Linked DNA regions of Limnospira fusiformis SAG 85.79. Each later gene encodes a partner of the first gene's protein in a complex. Links are inferred from orthologs where the notes say so. Each region holds a gene or a part of one and is shown in the gene's direction. Other genes may lie near its edges.

Region 1 (7,473 bases):
CTTTTCGAGGTCTTTCCGAGTCTGCTGTAGTTGAGACTGAGAGTTTTCCAACTCCTTCTGCTTTTCCTGAAAATCAGATTGAGACTTTTCGAGGTCTTTCCGAGTCTGCTGTAGTTGAGATTGAGACTTCTCCAGGTCTTTTTGATGTTGTTGTAGTTGATATTTTAAAAGTTCCTGTTCTGATTCTAATTCTTGGAGGCGAGATTGAGTTATTTTAAGTTCGGTTGGTTTGGGTACTGTGGGAGGTTGGAGGCGAAGATTTTGGGCGATTTCGGAAGGAATTACTGAGGTATTGATTAGGTTGTTGTGAATATAAACCACTTCATACCGAGAGGGATGATAGGGAGTCGCTTGCGCTACGGGGGTGAAATAATGTTCATTGAGAAAGGCGTTAAGTTGCTCAAAAGTTGCGCCACCTTCAAAGAGTTTATTTTGGCTGGTTGTGCTGTAAATAGCATCAAGATGTTGCAGAATTTCTGAGGCTCCTGTTAAGGCGAGAAGTTCGGCTCCTTGGATGTCTAAACATAGTATATTATAGTCTTCTGGAAGCAGGTTAAGTTCCGTTAAAATGCTGTCAATTGTGCGGGTTTCAACGGGTATTTGCTGAGTTTCTGTGAGGTTGGGATACAGTTTTTTGTATTCTGTTAGTGACAAAATAGAACTGTTAGACTCGATGTTGGTAACGTGGAGAGTGGCGGTACTATTTTGGTCAGCGATCGCCACATGAACTGTCTGAATATTGGGTCGATCGCCTACAGCCATTTTCAACCTTTCACAGGTGACGGGATTCGCTTCTATTAGCAATATTTTCGCATTAGTAAACTTGGCAAAACGTTTGAGCGATCGCCCTTCTCCTGCTCCTACATATATAATACCACGAGGCGTAACTTTATGATCTTGAAAAATTTGGTGTAAGTTAAGTTTCATAGATACCAAAATATACTAAGTAAGTTGATTTCAAACTTTCCCGATAAGGCGACCAACATCTAGTTACTGTAGGCTGCCATATAGGGTATAATTAGGAAGTAGGTGTTAATCATCATGAGACATATTCCCGGATTTGCCAAATGCTAAATATCTGAGCGATCGCCTTCTTAATAGACTTTTATATAACCATCAATAAGTCAGCCATAACCGGAAAATTTTAGTGATGGTTTCCCGTTGATCAACTCCACGCCTCAAAATCCTGAGAAAATTGAGACAAAGACAATAAACAGATAGGGGGATATTCAGCCACCAAACGTCGCTCTATGGGGGTATTGTAGCCCCAGTCAGCCAAAAACAGTTTAACCTGTTGTAGGTCTGTTTGAGCTTGTACAGACAACAAAGTTTTCATTCTGTCTTCAACGAACCAGATCACCGGACTAGGATCAGAAAGAGTCATGAGATCCCGTAGAGTTTGGTGCTTAGGCTGTTTGTGTCCTTTCCCAAAAATCATACCCGGACCGAGAATAATTCCCTGTTGTCCGAGAAGCGATCGCACAAATCGTTCTTCCTTAGTAGTAATTATGCGTAATTCTATCATGTCCTGCTCAAGAATAACCCGAAGGCGATCGCATACCCCCGGATAAAAGCCATGTAAAGCCAACCACCCTGGTAGGTCTGTGGCGATCCACTCATCGCGAATTTGATCAAGTCGAGGGCCAAGAACTTCCGGTGACAAATGTTCTTGTTCCAGCAGTTGACGTGATATACTATGCCAATCGCTGAGAATCTCAGATTCAGTCCACCCCAAAACCAAAGCCCTGATCAAAAGAGGCATTTCCCAACCCGTTTCAATCACAGGTCTAGTGCAGTAGAATCTAGGGGGTAAATCATCCGGTGGGGTAGACTCAGGAGGCGACCAAACTTCGAGATATGTACGCCAAGCCGTCTGAAAATACTCCAGCAAGCCATCACAGAGAACACCATCAAAGTCCAAGGCGAGAAGATTGGGTCTATCTGACATAGTTTTAGTATGTTGTAGGGCAATTTACCGAAATTCTTGAGTTGTTGTGGTAGCTTTTAGTGTAGCATCTAAACAGGTGTGTTAATTAACCCTTGGGGAATTGTCTTTGTGGTTTATACCTCAAACTCAGAGTTAAAAAACCCGTTAACCCCGCCGAAAAACCCGGACTTACCCCTTAACCAAGAGTCGCGGATACAAGATCCCCAACTACTGAGGATAGCCCGACGGGTGTATCATGCTTATTCAGAAGTACACGCCAAACGAATGCGCCGTCCGTCCGGTGTAGCCATTCATCTCCGCAGCTATCGAAGTTTACTGCTTTTCTCCCCCAAACCTGTTTTGCTTCCGGGAGAATGTTTTATCCCCTTTGACCAGATAGAATTAGAGTTATTTTAGCCCAGGGTAGGAACCGCGTGTGAAACCCCCGTGAAAGGTGAGAGTCCAATATGGAGATTTTAGTTGATCTACCAGCTTACTTGATTATATTTGCCCTAGGCGCTTCCATAGGTAGCTTTTTAAATGTCATTGTGTATCGAGTCCCCGCTGGTCTGTCCGTGTGGTATCCTCCCTCACGATGTCCCCATTGTCATACCCGTTTGGGTTTAAGTGAAAATATCCCAGTTTTCGGGTGGTTGTGGTTGCGGGGGAAATGTCGCCATTGCCATGCACCGATATCTATGCGCTACCCTCTAGTAGAAGGGTTAATGGGTGTATTGTTCTTGCTGGTATATGTAACCATCATGCCAGGGACTATAGTACAACTGTTTGGCTTGTGGGCGCTATTAGCTTGGTTGGTGGCGTTATCTCTAATTGATATAGATACCTTAACCCTTCCTAACCCTCTCACCCAGTCAGGTTTAGTGGTGGGGTTGTGCTTTCAAGGGTTACTGGGATTAAAAACGGCTGGGGTGATAGACCAGTTAATGGTGGGTGTTTTGGGGGCGGTGCTAGGATTATGGTTATTTGAAGCGATCGCCTTTTTGGGGTCCATGGCTTTTGGACAGACCGCTATGGGGGCGGGAGATGCTAAATTAGCGGCTCTTATGGGGGCTTGGTTGGGGTGGAAGATGCTATTGGTCGCAAGTTTCATCGCCTGTGGTTTAGGAGCCTTTATCGGCGCAGGAGCCATGGCTGTGGGCATATTAGACCGCCGCCAACCCATGCCATTTGGTCCTTTTTTAGCGATCGCCGCTGGTATAACTGCCCTGTGGGGTGAGATAATAGTATCTATGTATATGGAGTTATTTTTCCCAGTTATCTGAGGTAAAGTGCATCGGGCTTTGTGCCTATCCTAGAGATATATAATGATCGTGTCTTGGATTACACTAAAAACCACTGCTATGCGCTGGGAAGCCGAGTTAATGCAACAAGTCCTCGCCTCCCATGATATCCCAGCACGGGTAATTAGCCTAGGAGTTGGGTCATATATGGGGGTGGGGGGTCCGGCTAAATTGCAAGTACCATCGGAACATTTGTGGACAGCACTACTGCTGCTTAGTCCGGTGGACGAGGAGCCAGAGGAAGCTCAATAAATCATTTCCTCAATCAAACATCAGAACGTATTTTAATTAATGTCTCTATTTGACTGGTTTGCAAATCGACAAAAATCAGTTCCCATTAGTCCCGATCGCCAAGAGCGAGAAATTGCCGATGGTTTGTGGGTAAAATGTGAAAAATGCGGTGCATTAACCTACACCAAAGACTTACAGGCGAATCTTATGGTGTGTCTGCAATGTGACCATCACATGAGGGTTTACAGTGACGATCGCATTAAACAACTGATTGATGAAAATACCTGGCAGCCCATTGCTGCTAATCTGTGTTCAGTAGATCCGCTGAATTTCCGCGATCGCAAACCCTACAGCGATCGTCTGCGAGAATACCGGGAGAAAACAGGTCAAATTGATGCTGTACAAACGGGGACGGGTTTATTAAATGGGGAATCGATCGCCCTTGGGGTGATGGATTTTCGATTTATGGGGGGTAGTATGGGGTCGGTGGTGGGAGAAAAACTCACCCGGATGATTGAATATGGGACTGAGCATCAATACCCGGTAGTGATTATCTGTGCTTCCGGAGGGGCTAGAATGCAGGAAGGAATGTTAAGCCTCATGCAAATGGCGAAAATCTCGGCGGCTTTGGAACGACATCGAGAGAATAAACTTTTGTATATCCCTGTACTAACCAATCCTACTACTGGAGGGGTGACGGCTAGTTTTGCCATGCTCGGTGATCTAATTCTAGCTGAACCCCAGGCAACTATTGGTTTTGCGGGTCGTCGGGTAATTGAGCAAACCTTGCGAGAAAAACTACCTGATGATTTTCAAACTTCTGAATATCTGATGGCTCATGGGTTTATTGATGCGATCGTCCCTCGCACTCAGCTCAAAAAAACCCTCACCCAATTGATTAAACTGCACCGACCACCACAGCCTACCGGAAGACCCTTTGTAAAATTGTCCGACTCTAACTCCCGCAGCCATGTCCATCATTCTGAGGAAACCCAACAGCATCGATAATCTCTAAATCAGTGATTGGATAGTACCCACTACTGCATATAATTGGTGGGTGATGCCGGTTTTGACTAATTGTCATCGGTTTTTGCGGATTGGTCTAGGGCTGAAATGGCCTGCGACTACCATTTGGCGATCGCACAGGTGCTTAAACTTGGCGATCGCCTAGTAATTGCCTACCAACATCCCCAAACCCGTATAGTTGAGGATGTCAAAGCAATTCTCTCCGCCATTGAGGCCACAAGTGATTCAGAATCGTAGATCCAACGATTGACAAAGATCATTTAACACAGGACTATTGAGATAAGACTTCTGAGACAGAATCGCTAAAAACCAGGATCACAACTGCTCAATATTGCCGATTGAGTTGTGGCTGTGGTGCGTTCTATAATCATCTAAAAGTTAAGGAGAACCATGCTAAAAAGGTACATTTGGTTGGCTGTTGCCACTGTATTCTTCACCTTTCAAATGTGGGTGGGTAATGCAAACGCTTTGGAATTGACTGAAGAATTGAGAACCCTTCCCATCAATGCTCAAGGCGATACTGCTGTCTTGAGTCTCAAAGAAATCAAAAAAGGCCAACAGGTATTTAACGCCGCCTGCGCTCAGTGTCATGCGCTGGGTGTGACTAAAACCAACCCTGATGTTAACTTGAGTCCTGAAGCCCTGGCTTTGGCTACTCCCCCCCGCGATAACATTGCGGCTCTGGTTGATTATGTCAAAAATCCCACCACCTATGATGGCTTCATCGAGATATACGAACTGCATCCTAGCCTGAAAAGTGCAGACATTTTTCCCAAGATGAGAAACCTATCAGAAGATGATCTCTATAATGTAGCCGCTTACATTCTCTTACAACCCAAGGTTCGCGGTGAACAGTGGGGTGGTGGTAAATACCTCCGTTAATCTTTCCGCCTGAAAGATTCACCTAACTAAGTTTCTGACTTTAGGTTTTGGTTTTTGGTGGCTACTAAGAAGGGTTACTAACTACTCTGAAATTGTAACCACTAAAGTCCGCGAATTATCTAGGATAATCAGCGGAGCTAAAATCTAAAGTCTCCGATTTGACTGCTGATATTAAATACCTCAAATTTCCATGTTTCGTAACAGTTTTTTGCGCTCTCTACTGCTCTTATTTATCACCAATATAGTAGGATGGCTGATTTTTAGTTTCCCGGTTCAAGCTCAAAATGTTGACCCCTATGTGTTAAGATATCTGACTGATCAACCTGTGGAAATACAGAGCGATCGCCAAGGTGGAACCCAGACCTTTTCGGTGGAGGATCTATCAGCGGGAAAAGTCTTGTTTACGGATAGTTGTTTGAACTGTCACGCTGGTGGTGTAACTATTCCCTATCCGACGGTTTCCCTGTCTCTGGAAGACCTGAAGGGAGCCACCCCTCCGAGGGATACCATCAAAGATTTAGTCGCTTATATGAGGCATCCCGTCAGCTATGATGGTAGTGATACTAACTACTGGTGTCGGGAAATTCCCGAAAATTGGCTTGACGATGCAGAAATTGATAACCTAGCCGCTTTTATCTTACAATCAGCCATAAAAGCACCCGGTTGGGCTAAAAAATGACGGGATTATAGCACATTAATAAACCCGAGTCAAGGGGTGAGTTAATTAGTTTTGCCAGCTAAATATCACCCTTACAGCGGGTTAAATAAATCTGAGCGACCTTATCTTGGGGGTTCCGTTCTAAACAGGATTCAAAAAGTGCGATCGCCTCAGAAATCTCGCCTAAATAATAGTGTAATAATCCTCGCTCAAACATAGTTTTTGTGGCTTGTTTTCCGGCGCGCAAGTCGGGGGGGTCAGCATCAAAGACCTCAAACACAGAAACCATTTCTAATTTACCCTTAACCTGAACATGATCAATAAGGCGGATACCATATTCATTAATATGGTTAAGTCGGACAAAGGTATAGTGAGAGATTAACAGAGACACCCCATAATTTTTAGTTAATCCTTCCAAACGGGAAGCCAGATTAACCGCATCACCAATTACAGTACCATCCATGCGAGATTTTCCCCCCACAGTTCCCAACATCAATTTTCCGGTATTAATACCAATACCAATTTCAATAGGAGGACGATAGGTAGGTTTGGTGGGGTCGGTACGCCGTCGAGTTTTGTTGTATTCTGCGAGTAAGTCAAGCATTCTAATTCCGGCTCGCAGAGCATCATCGGCGCTCTGGCTAAAGAGGGCCATAATTTCATCACCAATGTACTTATCAACAAAGCCTCGATATTCAGCGATCGCCGGTTCTACATGGGATAAATAAGCATTAATAAACTTAAAATTATCCTCTGGGGTCATTTGTTCCGAGAGGCTAGTAAAATCGCGAATATCAGCAAATAAAACCGACATTTCCCGTTGAACATTATCCCCCAGTTGAACATCAACAATACTATCTTTACCGAGATATTGTAGAAATTGGTGAGGAACAAAGCGGAAAAAGGACTGGTTGAGTTCAAATAATTCCGAGGTAAAACGTTCTAATTCTGCTTCAGCGCGTTTGCGTTCCGTGATATCTTCAACAAACCCTTGATAATAGAGAATATCACCATTTTCATCATTAACAATTCTGGCACTTTCAGAAATCCAAATAATCTCACCATCACGATTATAAACCTGAGATTCAAACTTAGAGATTTCGTGGCGCTGATGCAAAGTTTCTAATAATTCATCCCAACGATTTGGTTGAACATATAACTGTTTTTGGACATCAGTTATAGAGGACATGAGTTCCTTGGGGGACTCATAGCCATAAATCTTAGCCAAAGTGGGATTAGCATTAATAAACTTTCCATCAGGGGAAATTTGAAAAATCCCTTCCAGAGCATTTTCAAAGATACTGCGATATTTGCGTTCAGTCTTACCCAAAGACTCAATCAAATTGGCTTGGTCTTGGGTGAGTAATTCTAAGGCGCGGTTCATTTCCTGAAGCTGAAAATTTTGGTCAGTGAGTTGTTTTTGTTGCTGGAAACTGTTAATCGCTTCA
Region 2 (7,554 bases), 1.1 Mb from region 1 along the record:
GTTATTTTCTTACGAGTTTCTGATAGCTTCCACCCAGAAGTCTTGTATTCAACTGAACGACTGTTCTTTTTGAACTTGGGAAAGCCTTTCTTTCCTGGAATGGCTTTCCGGCAGTTATCGTAGAACCTTGCGATCGCCGAATATGCTCTTTCAATGGAAGCTTGACAGGCACTGGAGTTTAAGTCGCGAGCAAAAGGAAATTCATCTCGAGCGTGTTTTGCGCTAGGCGATACAAATCCTTCTGCCCAATTCCTGAATTATCCATCCAGAAACGGACGGCTTTATTGCGGATGAACTGAGCAGTTCGGATGGCCTCATAAATGGCAATGCACGTGATTTGACTTCCCTTTGGCTTTAAACTCCACTACAATCATTTATAGTACCAGACAGGAAAGTTAGGACGTATAATGGAGAGGACGAGATGACTAAGAAGACCAAAAATGCCAGCCCCCTATAGTTACGACCTCAGACAAAAAGTTATTGATGCAATTGAACTAGACGGTATGCCCAAAACAGAAGCCAGTCAAGTTTTCCATGTCAGCCGGAACACCATTAATCTCTGGCTGCAAAGAAAAGCACAGACCGGAGACTTCCTCCCTAAACCTAATCACCCACCTGGCAATAACCACAAAATTACCGACTGGCATAAATTCAAAGCTTTTGCCCAAGAGCATGGCGATCAAACCTCCGCTCAAATGGCTGAACTTTGGGATGACGACATCTCTCCTCGCACCATATCCAGAGCCTTGAAGAAAATTGGCTTCACCAGAAAAAAAACTTACGGCTACCAAGAACGTGATGAGCAACAGCGAGAGGAGTTTATTGCTCAGATTGAACAGATGGAGCCGGAAGGGTTGGTTTACCTCGATGAAGCTGGCATCAATAGTCAAGACTCGGATTATCCTTATGGTTACTGTGAGCAAGGACAACGCTTCCATGTCCTCAAATCCGGGAAGAGGCAGGGCAGGGTGAGCATGATTGCGGCATGGTGTCATCAACAACTCTTAGCCCCCTTTAGCTTTGAGGGTTGTTGTAATCGGACAGTGTTTGAGTTGTGGTTGGAGTTCATCTTAATTCCAACACTGAAGCCAGGTCAGACTCTAGTGCTAGACAATGCAACGTTTCATAAAGGGGGACGGATTCCTGAGCTAGTGGAGGCGGCTCAATGCCGTTTACTCTATCTACCACCTTATTCGCCAGACCTCAACAAGATAGAGAAATGTTGGTCGTGGTTGAAAGCCCGCATTCGCCATTGTATTGAGCAGTTTGATTCTCTCCATGATGCCATGGATTCCGTTCTCCAAGCTGCGTCCTAACCACCTTGACTAATGCTATACATAATGTATTTACATTATGTAACTTCTAAAATATGAATGCCTACCCTATCATGTCCAGATATTACCCAGAACTAAGTTACCCCCAACAGATAGCTTTACCTACAACCTACGGCTAAGATTTTGGGGGTGAACTGATTATGTTGGTATCGGTTTCTGCTCGGTAATTGTCACCAGTTGAAAAGTTGTTTAGGGGTATCGGGTTGGTTCCGGTAGGAGATAGTTTAGATTAGGCGATCGCACTTTTCATATCAGCCAGATGATAGCCCATAGTTTCCCCTCACCGAGGATTATGAATCAGACCCATAGATAACCGGATAGGCGATCGCTCATAGGTTTACCTATAGGTCTAGTCCACGGAAAGGCGGTCTGATATCTTTGTATAGCACAAGACATGAAAGTTAGGACGTATAATGGAGAGGACGAGATGACTAAGAAGACCAAAAATGCCAGCCCCCTATAGTTACGACCTCAGACAAAAAGTTATTGATGCCATTGAACTAGACGGTATGCCCAAAACAGAAGCCAGTGAAGTTTTCCATGTCAGCCGGAACACCATTAATCTCTGGCTGCAAAGAAAAGCACAGACCGGAGACTTCCTCCCTAAACCTAATCACCCACCTGGCAATAACCACAAAATTACCGACTGGCATAAATTCAAGGCTTTTGCCCAAGAGCATGGCCACAAAACCTCCGCTCAAATGGCTGAACTTTGGGATGACGACATCTCTCCTCGCACCATATCCAGAGCCTTGAAGAAAATTGGCTTCACCAGAAAAAAAACTTACGGCTACCAAGAACGTTGGAAGCAACAGCGAGAGGAGTTTATGGCTCAGATTGAACAGATGGAGCCGGAAGAAGTGGTCTACCTCGATGAAGCCGGCATGAATAGTCAGGACTCGGATTACCCTTATGGTTACTGCGAGGAAGGAAAACGCTTCCATGCCCTCAAATCAGGGAAGAGGCAGGGCAGGGTGAGCTATATAGCCGCATGGTGTCATCAACAACTCTTAGCCCCCTTTAGCTTTGAGGGTTGTTGTAATCGGACAGTGTTTGAGTTGTGGTTGGAGTTCATCTTAATTCCAACACTGAAGCCAGGTCAGACTCTAGTGCTAGACAATGCAACGTTTCATAAAGGGGGACGGATTCCTGAGCTAGTGGAGGCGGCTCAATGCCGTTTGCTCTATCTACCACCTTATTCGCCAGACCTCAACAAGATAGAGAAATGTTGGTCGTGGTTGAAAGCCCGCATTCGCCATTGTATTGAGCAGTTTGATTCTCTCCATGATGCCATGGATTCCGTTCTCAAAGCTGCGTCCTAACCACCTTGCCTAATACTATACATTGATAGGTGTATCTTTGTACATTGATAGCTTGGGGAATTATCTTCTGCTGTTGTCGTGGTTGATTTTGAAACATATCCTCCCCCCAACCGGAACAAACACTCTTGGGGGTGCGACCGACGTGATAGCAGTCAATGGTGAGGAACGAACCGATAGGCTTGCCATTGACGGGTATCACAAGGGAGTTACCCTATCGGTGTTTGGTTGGGGGGAGGTATGGATATTTGACAGATTGATTAAGTTGTGTTTATTGATTAACCCGTCAATAATTAAGATTTGTTGCTAAAGGATATGCACCAATCGTCCCGTATACTAAGACTGAATGGAGTGCATATTGAGTGTGACGATACGACTATCGGGTTAAGTGAATTCCCGCGATAGTAGTCAGGATAGGGGTTTAAGTAAAATGCGGATGGCGAGACTCGAACTCGCAAGGCAAAGCCACACGCCCCTCAAACGTGCGCGTATACCAATTCCGCCACATCCGCAGAAGACAACCGAGGACTAGGAATGATTTTTCCCATCGGTGTGCTAATTTACCATTGTAGCACCAAACTCCAAAATTGCCAAACTTTTTTTGCCAACAAATTTGGGTAGTATCTTCCACAAAGTCCCAAAATAACATATCCTAACTGATTATTGCCCGAACACCACCGAAAATGCGGTTTTCAAAGATCCTGATTGCCAATCGTGGGGAAATTGCCCTACGGATTCTCCGAAGTTGTGAAGAAATGGGGATTGCCACAGTGGCCGTCCACTCCACTGTAGATCGCCATGCCTTGCACGTCCAGTTAGCCGACGAAGCTGTTTGCATAGGCGAACCCAGTAGCAGCAAAAGTTATCTAAACATCCCCAACATCATCTCCGCAGCCCTAACCCGGAACGCCACCGCCATTCATCCTGGCTATGGTTTTTTAGCGGAAAATGCCAGATTTGCGGAAATTTGTGCTGACCACGACATCGCCTTTATCGGTCCAACCCCGGAGGCGATTAGGTCAATGGGAGATAAGTCCACAGCCAAAGAAACCATGCAGCGTTTCGGTGTTCCCACCATTCCCGGTAGTGAAGGCTTAGTCACCAATGACAAAGCTGCCCAAAAAATAGCCCAAAAAATTGGCTATCCAGTAATTATCAAAGCCACCGCCGGGGGAGGAGGTCGGGGAATGCGACTGGTCCGAAGCGCCGAGGAACTCCCGAAACTATTTTCCGCCGCCCAAGGAGAAGCAGAAGCAGCCTTTGGAAACCCAGGCTTATATATCGAGAAATTTATCGAGTGTCCCCGCCATATTGAATTTCAGATTTTAGCCGATGGATTTGGGAATGTGATTCACCTAGGGGAAAGGGACTGTTCAATTCAGCGACGACATCAAAAGCTACTGGAAGAAGCGCCCAGTCCGGCTTTAAATCCTGAACTCCGGCGAAAAATGGGAGAGGCGGCGGTGAAAGCAGCCGCATCAATTAACTATACCGGGGCGGGAACAGTAGAATTTTTACTCGATCGCCATGGGAAGTTCTACTTTATGGAAATGAATACCCGTATCCAGGTAGAACACCCGGTAACAGAAATGATAACGGGGCTAGATTTAATCGCCCAACAGATCCGCATCGCCCAAGGACAAAAATTGCATCTCACCCAAGATCAAATTCAGCTTAGGGGTCATGCGATCGAATGTCGGATTAATGCGGAAGATCCAGATCGCAACTTTAGACCACACCCCGGACGCATCAGCGGCTATCTTCCACCGGGGGGTAATGGGGTCAGGATTGATTCCCATGTGTACACCGATTATGAGATTCCCCCCTATTACGATTCTCTCATTGGTAAGCTAATTGTCTGGGGTCCTGACCGGGCAGCGGCTATAGTAAGGATGAAACGCGCTTTGCGTGAATTTGCTATTACCGGAGTTCCCACAACCATCAGTTTTCATCAGAAAATTATGGAAACCCCGGAGTTTCTCGAGGGTAAGGTTTACACCAATTTTGTGGAACAGTGGATGAACAAAAATTTGCCTTCTCGTTAAACAATCATTCTCAGAATTCCCTGTTGTCCCAGTAACAATTCCCGCAGGAGGCTAAAAATCCCTACCCAAATCACCGGGGTAATATCCACGCCTCCCAAAGGGGGAATCACTTTGCGGGTGATGGCTAAAAAGGGTTCCGTTGGCCAGAAAATCAGATTAAACGGAAACTGATTTAACTCGGCTTGGGGATACCAGGTCAAAACAATGCGGAAAATAAATAATAGGGTCATTCCCGCCAGGAACAAGCCCAGAGTCCAGTCTAAGATGGTAAAAGTTGTCATGGCCTTGAGTTGAAGTTTGTTAACCTTTTCCCATTTTAGGGGTTAGCCAGCCCCCTAAATTGGCAGTGGTTGCCAAGTTACAGCCTGTTCAGAAATCATCTGATCACCTCTCAAAGTCCCTCTCCCTCTATGGGATCCAGATTTAGGGTGAGGGCAATATATTAAGCGACTGGTGAACAAACTGTAACTAAAAGGGAGTTTGATGGGCTAATTGACATATTCATGGTTGATGGTATGATAGATGCACATGACATTACGACAATAGTGCGGGAGTCTGAAAGCGCCGTCGCTTTAGCGCGGGGATGAAAGACGACACGGCGACTTGAGTCGCCGTCCTGCCAAGACGGCTTATATTGTGTGCATGGATATAGCCATGATGTGCGATTCGTTCCCGCCAAAAGTAGAAGGAAAATTCCTGAAACGTAGGCGGGGCAGGGAACACAGCCCCCAAAGGGCATTGAACCTTGACAACTAGATATCGATGGTGGTGAAAGTCCATCCCGCGAGGTGTATCGCGTGAAAGCACGTCCCCCACAGTAGCGACTGGTCATCAATCTGTGAAGCGGGGATGAAAGGGAGTAAGCCTGGGTCTAAACGGGCGCCCTCTTGAGCAAGTGTCCATGGATAGAAAACGAAGTCACGTCCGAAAGCGTCGTTACTATAAACCTGCGAAAATTAGACTGACACGCAGGAGCCAAAATGGCTAAAGGATAAAGGGGAGGCTGATATCATACAGACCTCTCATACACCCAAATAAACCCGGCGTAAAGTGGCATCCTAAAGGCACAATCAATCGATATCTGGAACGAAGTAACCTCCGTTGTTGCTCTCAGGAATAAGGTCGAAATCCTGAGTAGGAAACCATCCGCAAGCCAACGTGAGGAAGGATTGAGTCAGAAGCGAATGTCTGGGGTAATGCCCAGGATATGCTGACGGACTCACGATAACTTGGAAGATGGAGCCTTAGTAGCATGGAAATGCCCAAAACGATTGGAAACAATACGGTGGTGCTGGAATGGCAAGATGTTGATTGGAAATCAATCGAACGTCGAGTCTTCCGCCTGCAAAAACGGATTCATCAAGCCGAACGTCGTGGTGACATCAAAACAGTTCGCGGACTCCAAAAGTTACTGCTGAAGAGCTGGTCAGCCAGAATGTTAGCGGCTCGTCGGGTTACACAAGATAATCAAGGCAAAAAGACGGCAGGAGTGGATGGGGTTAAATCCCTATCCCCAAAAGCACGTATGCGCCTTGTAGGTCAATTGAAGCTCAACTCAAAAGCCAAACCCGCACGTCGGGTATGGATTCCCAAACCGGGAAGAGACGAAAAGAGACCATTAGGAATACCCACAATATACGACCGCGCATTACAAGCCTTAGTCAAAATGGCACTCGAACCCCAATGGGAAGCCAAATTTGAACCTAACTCATACGGGTTAAGACCAGGTAGGTCTTGTCAGGACGCAATCGGGGCAATATTCAATGCCATTAGGTGCAAACCTAAATGGGTATTAGACGCCGACATTGCTAAATGCTTTGACAGGATTGACCATGGCAAACTATTGGACAAGCTCGAAACGATACCCGCCATCAGACGACAAATCCGGGCATGGTTAAAAGCTGGGGTAATAGATTCTGGACAGCTATTCCCGACCGATGAGGGGACACCACAGGGAGGCGTAATAAGTCCCCTACTGGCAAATATTGCCCTCCACGGCATGGAAGAGAGCATCAAGGAATTAGTGGAACAACTACCTGGAAAAGGTAGTCGTACCAATCGAAGACGAGCAGTATCCTTAATCAGATACGCAGATGACTTCGTTATCATTCACGAAAACCTTGGGGTAATCGAGAAATGTCGTGACCACATCCAGGAATGGTTGAAAGGGATGGGATTAGAACTCAAAGAGGAAAAAACTCATATCACTCACACTCAAGAGTGTGATAACCCGGGATTCGATTTTCTCGGTTTTAACATCCGACAACATAAAGTTGGCAAATACAAAACCGGGAAGAATACCCATAATGAGCCTCTAGGATTCAAAACCATCATCAAACCCAGCAAGAAGGCTGTCAAGTCCCATTACCAGAAATTGAAACAGATAGTAGATTCTCACATCGTCGCACCACAAGAGGGGCTAATTAGGCACCTTAATCCGGTCATCAGGGGATGGAGTAACTACTACTCAACTGCGGTGTCAAAACAAATATTCTCCCAATTGGACGAACTCCTCTATTGGAAATTAGCCAGATGGGGAAAAAGAAGACACTCAAATAAGACTGGGAAATGGGTAGCTCGGAAATATTGGCGGAAGATTGGAAGTAGAAATTGGGCTTTCGCGACTCGCACGGAGTCAAACCCGATGCAGTTACGAAGCCATGCAGAAACACCAATTATCCACCACACCAAGGTCAAAGGCGAAGCCAGTCCATACGACGGTAATCTTAAATACTGGAGTACAAGAATGGGCAAACAACCAGGAATTCCTACAAGGGTGTCAAAGCTCTTGAAGAAACAAAAAGGGAAGTGCGCCCACTGCGGACTAACATTCCGGGAAGAAGACGTGATGGAAAT
Region 3 (7,688 bases), 2.0 Mb from region 1 along the record:
CTGTGTTAGTGACGGACTGTGTGCTATTTTAGACCGGATGGTGGCATCTCATCTGGTCGATCGCTATCAGTCCGCCGCAGAGGTTTTGGCTGACGTGAAACGACTTAAACAGGTGGTAAATGACCCAACTATCCTCACCAATGCAGGGGGAGTAGTCGCCGCCACTCAAGTGCGCCCCCCCTCTACTGGGGGACATATTTCCGGGGAAGAAACCAGACAACAAACGGTGACGGGAACTGGAGGGGGAAATAATTTACCTCCAACTATTGCACCCTCACCTAGTGCGGGTGTGGCGCAGTTGCCAACTCTGGTTAACCCCAATCCGACAAAGGTTTCCAAAGGGTCATCGGTCAAAGGATTGTATGTCGGGGCGGCTTTGGCTGGGTTACTGGTACTTTTGGGATTGTTTGAGCTAGTAGTGCCGACTTTTAGACCTGCTTACTATGTGCGACGGGGTAATCAACTGTTAAACGATGGTAACACCGAAGATGCTCGCAATATGTTTGTTCGCGCTACTGAAATTCAACCTAATCATGCGGCTGCATGGGCGGGTCAAGCCGATGCTTTGGCGGAATTGGGAAGGCACGATCGCGCTTTGGTAGATTATCAAAAAGCTCTGGAACTAGACCCGGATAACTCTGATGTGCTGACCAGTAAGGGAACATTACTTTACCAAATGGGAGAACCCCAGAAGGCTTTAGATGCTCATGAACAGGCGATCGCTATTGATCCTAATAATGCCAGGGCTTGGCATGGTAAGGGTATTGCTTTAATTGGTTTGCAGCGATACGATGAGGCGGTGTCGGCTTTTGATCAGGCGAAGACTATTAGACCATCTGCTCCTAGTGTTTGGCAAAGTAAGGCGATCGCTCTCGAATATCAGGGGAAAATGGCTGAGGCGGCGCAGGTGTATTCCGAAGCACTGGCTACCTATGATGATATTTTGAGAGAACAACCTCGACGAGCCGAAATTTGGGTGGAACGCGGTTCTGTACTGAGTAAGTTGGGCCGCCATGAACAGGCTTTAGAGTCCTATCAGAAGGCTTTGGAAATTAACCCACAGCACTTTCAAGCCCTACTACAAAAGGGCAATGTCTTGTTTTCTCCCCTCGGACGTACTGAAGAGGCGGTGAGGATATCAGATCGCGCTATTGAAGTTCAGCCAGAGTCTCATCTAGCTTGGCATAATCGAGGCTCTATCCTGGCTGGTGGTCGGGGAGATTTTCAAGGGGCGATCGCCGCCTATGACCGAGCGATTGAGTTGCGGCCTTCCTTTGTCCCGGCTCTACGAGATCGGGGGTTTGCTCTCAGCCAGTGGAGTCAGGCGCTAAGGGCTGAAGGAAATACGTCAATGGCTAATGCCAAGATTAATGAGGCTCTGGAGTCTTTCGACCGGGCTTTGAATATTAATCCTAATGACCATCAATCATTAGTGGGTAGGGCGATCGCTTTTAGTCATCAAGGGCGCTATGACGAGTCGCTCAATGCCTTCGATAAAGCCCAGGAAATTCAACCCCAAGATCCCTTGATTTTGGTGAATAGGGGTTTAGTTTTGGAAAGAATGGGCCGATATAACGAGGCGATCGATGCTTATGATGAAGCTCTGAAAATTCAACCCGGTTTCCCCCCGGCGGTGCGATCGAAAAATCAATTGCAACAGCGCCTATAATTCACGTAAAACTCCTGGGAGGGTTGGAAGCTCCGTGATTGATCGCGGAGAGGAAAACCGACTCAAGCGGCTGACCGCCGCCAGCACCCCCTTGCGGGGTGGAGGGGTATGGTTGCCCCTCCATGGAGCTATGGTTGGCTCCGACTCCCTTGCGGGGTAATGTTTGCTTCGCCAATGTTCAGAGTCGGTACTATCCAAATCGCACGTCCTTAACCCCTTAGAGATGTTTAACGATTCGGTTCTAGGGCCTGGAACTAGGACGCATTCCAGGGTAGGAACTTTAACTCTTGCTCTGAACGTAGCCAGTTAAGGCTATAGCTGGTCAGCTACCTGAAAGGGGGGCACGAAGCCCCTGTGCTTCAGCCGGGGGTGCTGACTGATAGAAACTTCGGGAGTTTTCTCCCCAGACTGCCAAGGACTGGGGGGGATTAATATAGACGTTATATATGCGCCCACATTTTCCCACGCTACTATATTAGCTAAAATCCCCAAAAATGTCAAGGGGAAATATCGAGAAACCCCCCTGATAATGAGGGGGGCGTTGGAGGGATTAACCTTTCAGATAAGCCAACATGGTATCAGCATCAGAGACTTCAAAGGGGTCTGTGGGGCAGTTATCGCCGAAGTCTGGTTCCACAAAGATTTTCTCAATTTTGCCATCGTTAACGACCATAGAATAGCGCCAAGAACGCATCCCAAAACCGAGGTTAGACTTATCAACCAACATCCCCATTTTGCGGGTAAATTCGCCATTACCATCAGGGAGTAAGAAGACTTTTTCAGCGCCTTGTTGTTTACCCCATTGGAACATTACAAAAGCGTCATTAACAGAAACGCAGACAATCTCATCAATTCCTTGACCTTTGATTTCATCGTAGAGTTCCTCATAGCGGGGTAGGTGTGTGGAGGAACAAGTAGGGGTAAAAGCACCAGGTAGGGAAAAGACGACAACTCGCTTACCGCCAAAAATTTCTTGGGTGGTTCTGTCTTGCCAACGGAAGGGGTTAGGGCCACCTACGGACTCGTCACGAACGCGGGTTTTGAATACAACGTCGGGTACTTTTTCGATAACCATAGTTTGTCGATGGAGTTTACTAAAAATGTTCTTAATTCAGAATAATTCTGATTTGTCTATTTGTAAATGAGTATTTATAACTATTTTAAGAATGAGTCTGATTTCAAGTTGACTCTGGACTAGAAACAGATATAATGGGGCATGAGTAGAAAAAACTGAGACCAATAGCGATCTGAGATGGAGAGTGGACTAGAGCAAACAGAAATTGTCAAACGGCTGAAGGGGAAAGGTTTAAAGGTAACTCCTCAGCGTTTTGCGATCTATGCTAATCTGTTGTCTCGTGCTGACCATCCCACGGCGGAACAACTACTGACAGATTTAAATAAGGATTTTCCGGTATCTTCTCAGGCGACGGTTTATACTTCTGTGCAGCTACTAAAGGAAGTGGGGTTAGTGCGGGAAGTGTTGCTGGAGCAGGGGGTAGCCAGGTATGATGGAAATGTCGCGCCACATCACCATTTTCAGTGTCGCCAGTGTAAAGCGATCGCAGATATTGCTTGGGAAAAACTCTCGCAAGTAGATCTGAGCCAATTGGGGTCAGGTTTAGTGGCGGAAAGTTACGAAGTGACAGTGCATGGTTTATGTGAGAATTGCGCCGGAGAAAATGCCCAGAAACCGGATGCAGAATAGCAATTCCGAGGCGAGAGCGCCCAAAACAGATGATCGAGGGGGGTCTGATACCAATTGATGGTATAATCAGGGGCAACCGGAGCAAAATAGTAGCCGTGGTGGGCGAACTTTTGTAGAAAAGCTAGACGCTGTGATTGACCAAAAATTGGCTGTTCCAAGGTTGACAACGGCGGCTGAAACAGGAAGCCTGGGCTGTAGGGGGAAGTGGGAAACTCACGCCCACCTAGCGCACCGGGTACGTCACCAAAAGATTGTAATTACTCGCTACTAAAGGTTAATTGAGGCGTGGCCACACCCAACCGCAAACCAATTTTACTAGATTTTGAAAAGCCCCTAGCCGAACTGGAGGCTCGTATTGATCAAATTCGCCAACTGGCGGAGGAAAATGGGGTTGATGTTTCTGATAAAATTCGGCAGTTAGAAAGCAGGGCGACCCAACTGAGACAGGAAATATTTAGTAGCCTGTCACCGTCGCAGCGTCTGCAACTAGCGAGGCATCCACGTCGCCCCAGCACCTTAGATTATATCCAAGCGATGAGTGATGAGTGGATGGAAGTGCATGGCGATCGCCGAGGGTATGATGATCCGGCGTTAGTGGGGGGAGTAGGGCGTTTAGCGAATCAACCGGTAGTAATGCTAGGCCATCAAAAGGGTAGGGACACTAAAGATAATGTGGCTCGTAATTTTGGCATGGCAGCCCCCGGAGGTTACCGGAAGGCGATGCGACTAATGGAACACGCCAACCGCTTTGGTATGCCGATTTTAACCTTTATCGATACTCCCGGAGCCTGGGCTGGGGTAGATGCGGAAAAATTAGGTCAAGGGGAGGCGATCGCCTATAATTTAAGAGAAATGTTTAGCCTAGATGTTCCGATTATTTGCACAGTAATCGGTGAAGGAGGGTCAGGGGGAGCTTTAGGTATAGGAGTAGGGGAACAGCTATTAATGCTCGAGCATTCTGTGTATACAGTAGCCACCCCAGAGGCTTGTGCTGCCATTCTTTGGAAAGATGCAGGCCAAGCGCCCCAAGCCGCTCAGGCTCTCAAAATTACTGCCCCAGATCTCAAAGAATTAGGGATTATCGATCAGATTGTACCAGAACCCGATGGGGGAGCGCACAGCAACCCCCTAAAGGCTGCTGAAAAGCTCAAGCAATGTCTGGTAAGGACTTTGGGTGAATTAATGTCTTTAACCCCAGAGCAGCGCCGAGAAATGCGCTATCAGAAATTCCGCCAGATCGGGGTATTTTCGGAGATAGTTCCGGCATAAGTCAGGGAGGCATTTCAGGTATTTTGGGTCAAAATTTTGCGCGATTGTATTGATAGAGATATAATGTCTGAGTAACAAATTTTAACAATTATCTCACAATCAGCAATTGCAGCAGTTGTTAAATCAGTTAAAACCAAGCAAACCTCATCCAAACCGTAAATGAGTTCACCCCCAGAACGACGAGCGCTAATCACAGGGGCCAGTAGTGGCATGGGCAAGGAAATTGCCCTAGCCTTTGCAGATATTGGCATTCATGTCGCGTTAGTGAGTCGATCGCTAGAAGCATTGGAAGCGGTAGCTGAGTCGGCCAGAAAAGCGGGAGTAGAAGCGAAAGCCTACGCCTTAGACTTATCGAAAACCGACCAAGTTCACGCGCAAATTGACACGATTTCCGCCGCCTTTGGCCCCTTCAATATTCTAGTGAATAATGCAGGCATGGGCTATACAGAATCCTTGGCGAATACCCCCTTAGAAGACTGGCAAAAGATTATAGATTTAAATTTGACCAGTGTTTTTGAATGTATTAAAGGCGTATTACCAGGAATGCGAGAAAAAGGTGGGGGAACCATAGTCAATATTGTTTCCATTGGTGGTAAGCAAGTTTTCCCAAATTGGGGCGCTTATTGTGTGAGCAAATTCGGATTAATGGCGCTATCAAAAGCCCTAGCGATCGAAGAGCGCCCCTATGGAATCAGAGTAACGGCATTATGTCCTGGGTCCGTAAATACTGGTTTATGGGATACAGAGACTGTGGACGCTGATTTCGATCGCAGTTTGATGTTAAGCCCGTCAACTGTTGCCCAATCAGTTGTACACACAGTGCAACTGCCGCCAGAAGCTACCATTGACGAACTGATTTTAATGCCAAATATCGGTACGTTCTAAATGTGTAATTCTGTTATCTGTTAACCATTTCACTTTGTTCTGAATTGTTTTCAATTTATTATGACCATCGCATCGTCAAACAGTTTTAATTCTGCCGATACATCTAATCCAAATGGCATGAAAAATGTAGATAACCAGAGTCGGATTGCCACCCGTCCGGATCGGAGTTCTTCTTGGCACGCCAGCCCTCAAAACCTGGGCAGGAGGGAAGTTACTCAGGAAGAAATGATGGGTGCTGTAGAAACAATTTTGTTAGGGGTAGGGGAAGACCCAGAAAGGGAAGGACTGCTAAAAACCCCGAAAAGAGTCGCTGAAGCCATGCGATTTCTGACCAACGGCTACAGTCAATCCCTGGAAGAACTGGTAAATGATGCCATCTTTGACGAAGGACATGAAGAGATGGTTTTAGTCAGGGATATTAATTTCTTTAGCTTGTGTGAACATCATATGCTACCCTTCATGGGTAAAGCCCATGTGGCTTATATTCCCAACCAAAAGGTAATTGGATTAAGCAAACTGGCTCGTGTGGTAGAGATGTATTCCCGTCGCCTTCAGGTGCAGGAACGTCTGACCCGACAAGTAGCCGAAGCTATCCAAAGCGTCCTAGAACCCCAAGGGGTAGCGGTGGTGATGGAAGCAAGCCATATGTGTATGGCAATGAGAGGGGTGCAGAAACCAGGTTCTTGGACAGTTACCAGTGCCATGATTGGTGTCTTCCAAGATGATCAGAAGACCAGGGAAGAATTTTTGAATCTCATCCGTCACCAACCTTCCTTTTAACTGATTTAATACCCCAGCCTGACCTCAAGTAGGGGAGGGTTCACGAGTAACGGGGGTGGAAATAGAGTCGCGCGTAGGAAAGGAACCCGCCCTCAGAGTCTGTCTGGGAATGGGGGGCGGTTTTCACAGACAAACCTCCCGAATCCAGAACAATAATGGTAGGGGCGCGCCTCCGCGGTCAATTCTCGGACCTCACCAGGATATTAATAAACCCGCCCTCCGGGTTCCGCGGTCAATTCTCGGACCTCACCAGGATATTAATAAACCCGCCCTCCGGGTTCCGCGGTCAATTATCGGACCTCACCAGGATATTAATAAACCCGCCCTCCGGGTTCCGCGGTCAATTATCGGACCTCACCAGGATATTAATAAACCCGCCCTCCGGGTTCCGCGGTCAATTATCGGACCTCACCAGGATATTAATAAACCCGCCCTCCGGGTTCCGCGGTCAATTATCGGACCTCACCAGGATATTAATAAACCCGCCCTCCGGGTTCCGCAGTCAATTATCGGACCTCACCAGGATATTAATAAACCCGCCCTCCGGGTTCCGCAGTCAATTCTCGGACCTCACCAGGATATTAATAAACCCGCCCTCCGGGTTCCGCAGTCAATTCTCGGACCTCACCAGGATATTAATAAACCCGCCCTCCGGGTTCCGCGGTCAATTATCGGACCTCACCAGGATATTAATAAACCCGCCCCGCTCGGCGTATTCCTCACTATAAGAGGCTCGAATCGGCTAAACAGAGGTAATACGCCGTGGGAGAAGCCCGCACCATAGTCTGGCATGGGTGGCGGGTGTACGTCACTTAATAGAATCACCCCCGATGGTGCATAGTTTGGCAGCTTTCTAGCTAGGATAACCCAATGACTCAACCCATTAAATTTGGTACTGATGGCTGGCGAGGCGTAATTGCTGATGATTTCACCTTTGAGCGAGTTAGGTTGGTGGCTCCGTTGGCCGCAATGGTGCTACAACAAACGTTTCCCGACACCGGCAATAAAACTATAATTGTTGGTTACGATCGCCGTTTTTTGGCGGAAGAGTTTGCTGGGGCAGCGGCCGCAGCCATTCAACAGGCGGGGTTTGATGTTAAACTTAGCAGCAGCTATGCACCAACTCCCGCTTTTAGTCTGGCAGCCTATCAACAGCAGGCTTTAGGGGCGATCGTGATTACCGCCAGCCATAATCCCGGTAAATATTTGGGACTCAAGGTGAAGGGCGGATTTGGTGGTTCAGTGAATCCTGATGTCACCCAAAAGATTGAAAGCCTTTTAGATAAGCCTCTTCCAGATGCCGAGATTCCTGGTAGTTTGGAATCCTTCGACCCTTGGCCGGGATATTGTGAAACTTTGAGATCCAAAGTCAATATGGCT

The links. Proteins that work in one complex are often made in the same cells at the same time.
Region 2: the proteins of accD (region 1) and accC are in contact, whole or in part, in a solved structure (PDB 8UXZ), measured with the Escherichia coli proteins. The link is inferred for Limnospira fusiformis SAG 85.79 from one-to-one orthologs.
Region 3: the proteins of accD (region 1) and accA are in contact, whole or in part, in a solved structure (PDB 8UXZ), measured with the Escherichia coli proteins. The link is inferred for Limnospira fusiformis SAG 85.79 from one-to-one orthologs.

The regions. Positions count from the first base shown.
Region 1 is NZ_CP051185.1:872,695-880,167, forward strand. Bases 2,743-5,493 are described here. They hold accD (acetyl-CoA carboxylase, carboxyltransferase subunit beta), read left to right. Parts: upstream 2,743-3,519; coding sequence 3,520-4,467; downstream 4,468-5,493. Other genes in these bases: HFV01_RS04335 (prepilin peptidase), read left to right, coding at 2,743-3,210; HFV01_RS04340 (hypothetical protein), read left to right, coding at 3,253-3,480; HFV01_RS04350 (hypothetical protein), read left to right, coding at 4,573-4,722; psbV (photosystem II cytochrome c-550), read left to right, coding at 4,876-5,367. Outside these bases: HFV01_RS04320 (FkbM family methyltransferase), read right to left, coding at 1-927; HFV01_RS04325 (HAD family hydrolase), read right to left, coding at 1,166-1,948; HFV01_RS04330 (hypothetical protein), read left to right, coding at 2,057-2,344; more of HFV01_RS04335, read left to right, coding at 2,395-2,742; photosystem II cytochrome PsbV2, read left to right, coding at 5,558-6,046; HFV01_RS04365 (PAS domain S-box protein), read right to left, coding at 6,105-7,473.
Region 2 is NZ_CP051185.1:1,979,102-1,986,655, reverse strand. The notes cover bases 2,686-5,517. They hold accC (acetyl-CoA carboxylase biotin carboxylase subunit), read left to right. Parts: upstream 2,686-3,336; coding sequence 3,337-4,698; downstream 4,699-5,517. Other genes in these bases: HFV01_RS09385 (YggT family protein), read right to left, coding at 4,695-4,979. In the rest of the region: HFV01_RS09405 (IS630 family transposase), read left to right, coding at 441-1,316; HFV01_RS09400 (IS630 family transposase), read left to right, coding at 1,781-2,656; ltrA (group II intron reverse transcriptase/maturase), read left to right, coding at 5,957-7,554. UniProt on the Escherichia coli protein: This protein is a component of the acetyl coenzyme A carboxylase complex; first, biotin carboxylase catalyzes the carboxylation of the carrier protein and then the transcarboxylase transfers the carboxyl group to form malonyl-CoA.
Region 3 is NZ_CP051185.1:2,906,174-2,913,861, reverse strand. Bases 2,686-5,651 are described here. They hold accA (acetyl-CoA carboxylase carboxyl transferase subunit alpha), read left to right. Parts: upstream 2,686-3,659; coding sequence 3,660-4,643; downstream 4,644-5,651. Other genes in these bases: folE (GTP cyclohydrolase I FolE), read left to right, coding at 5,589-5,651; HFV01_RS13700 (SDR family oxidoreductase), read left to right, coding at 4,803-5,528; HFV01_RS13710 (Fur family transcriptional regulator), read left to right, coding at 2,922-3,374; HFV01_RS13715 (peroxiredoxin), read right to left, coding at 2,686-2,744. Outside these bases: HFV01_RS13720 (serine/threonine-protein kinase), read left to right, coding at 1-1,669; HFV01_RS30700 (hypothetical protein), read left to right, coding at 1,647-1,829; more of HFV01_RS13715, read right to left, coding at 2,220-2,685; more of folE, read left to right, coding at 5,652-6,308; HFV01_RS13690 (hypothetical protein), read left to right, coding at 6,464-7,036; HFV01_RS13685 (phosphoglucomutase/phosphomannomutase family protein), read left to right, coding at 7,179-7,688. UniProt on the Escherichia coli protein: Component of the acetyl coenzyme A carboxylase (ACC) complex. First, biotin carboxylase catalyzes the carboxylation of biotin on its carrier protein (BCCP) and then the CO(2) group is transferred by the carboxyltransferase to acetyl-CoA to form malonyl-CoA.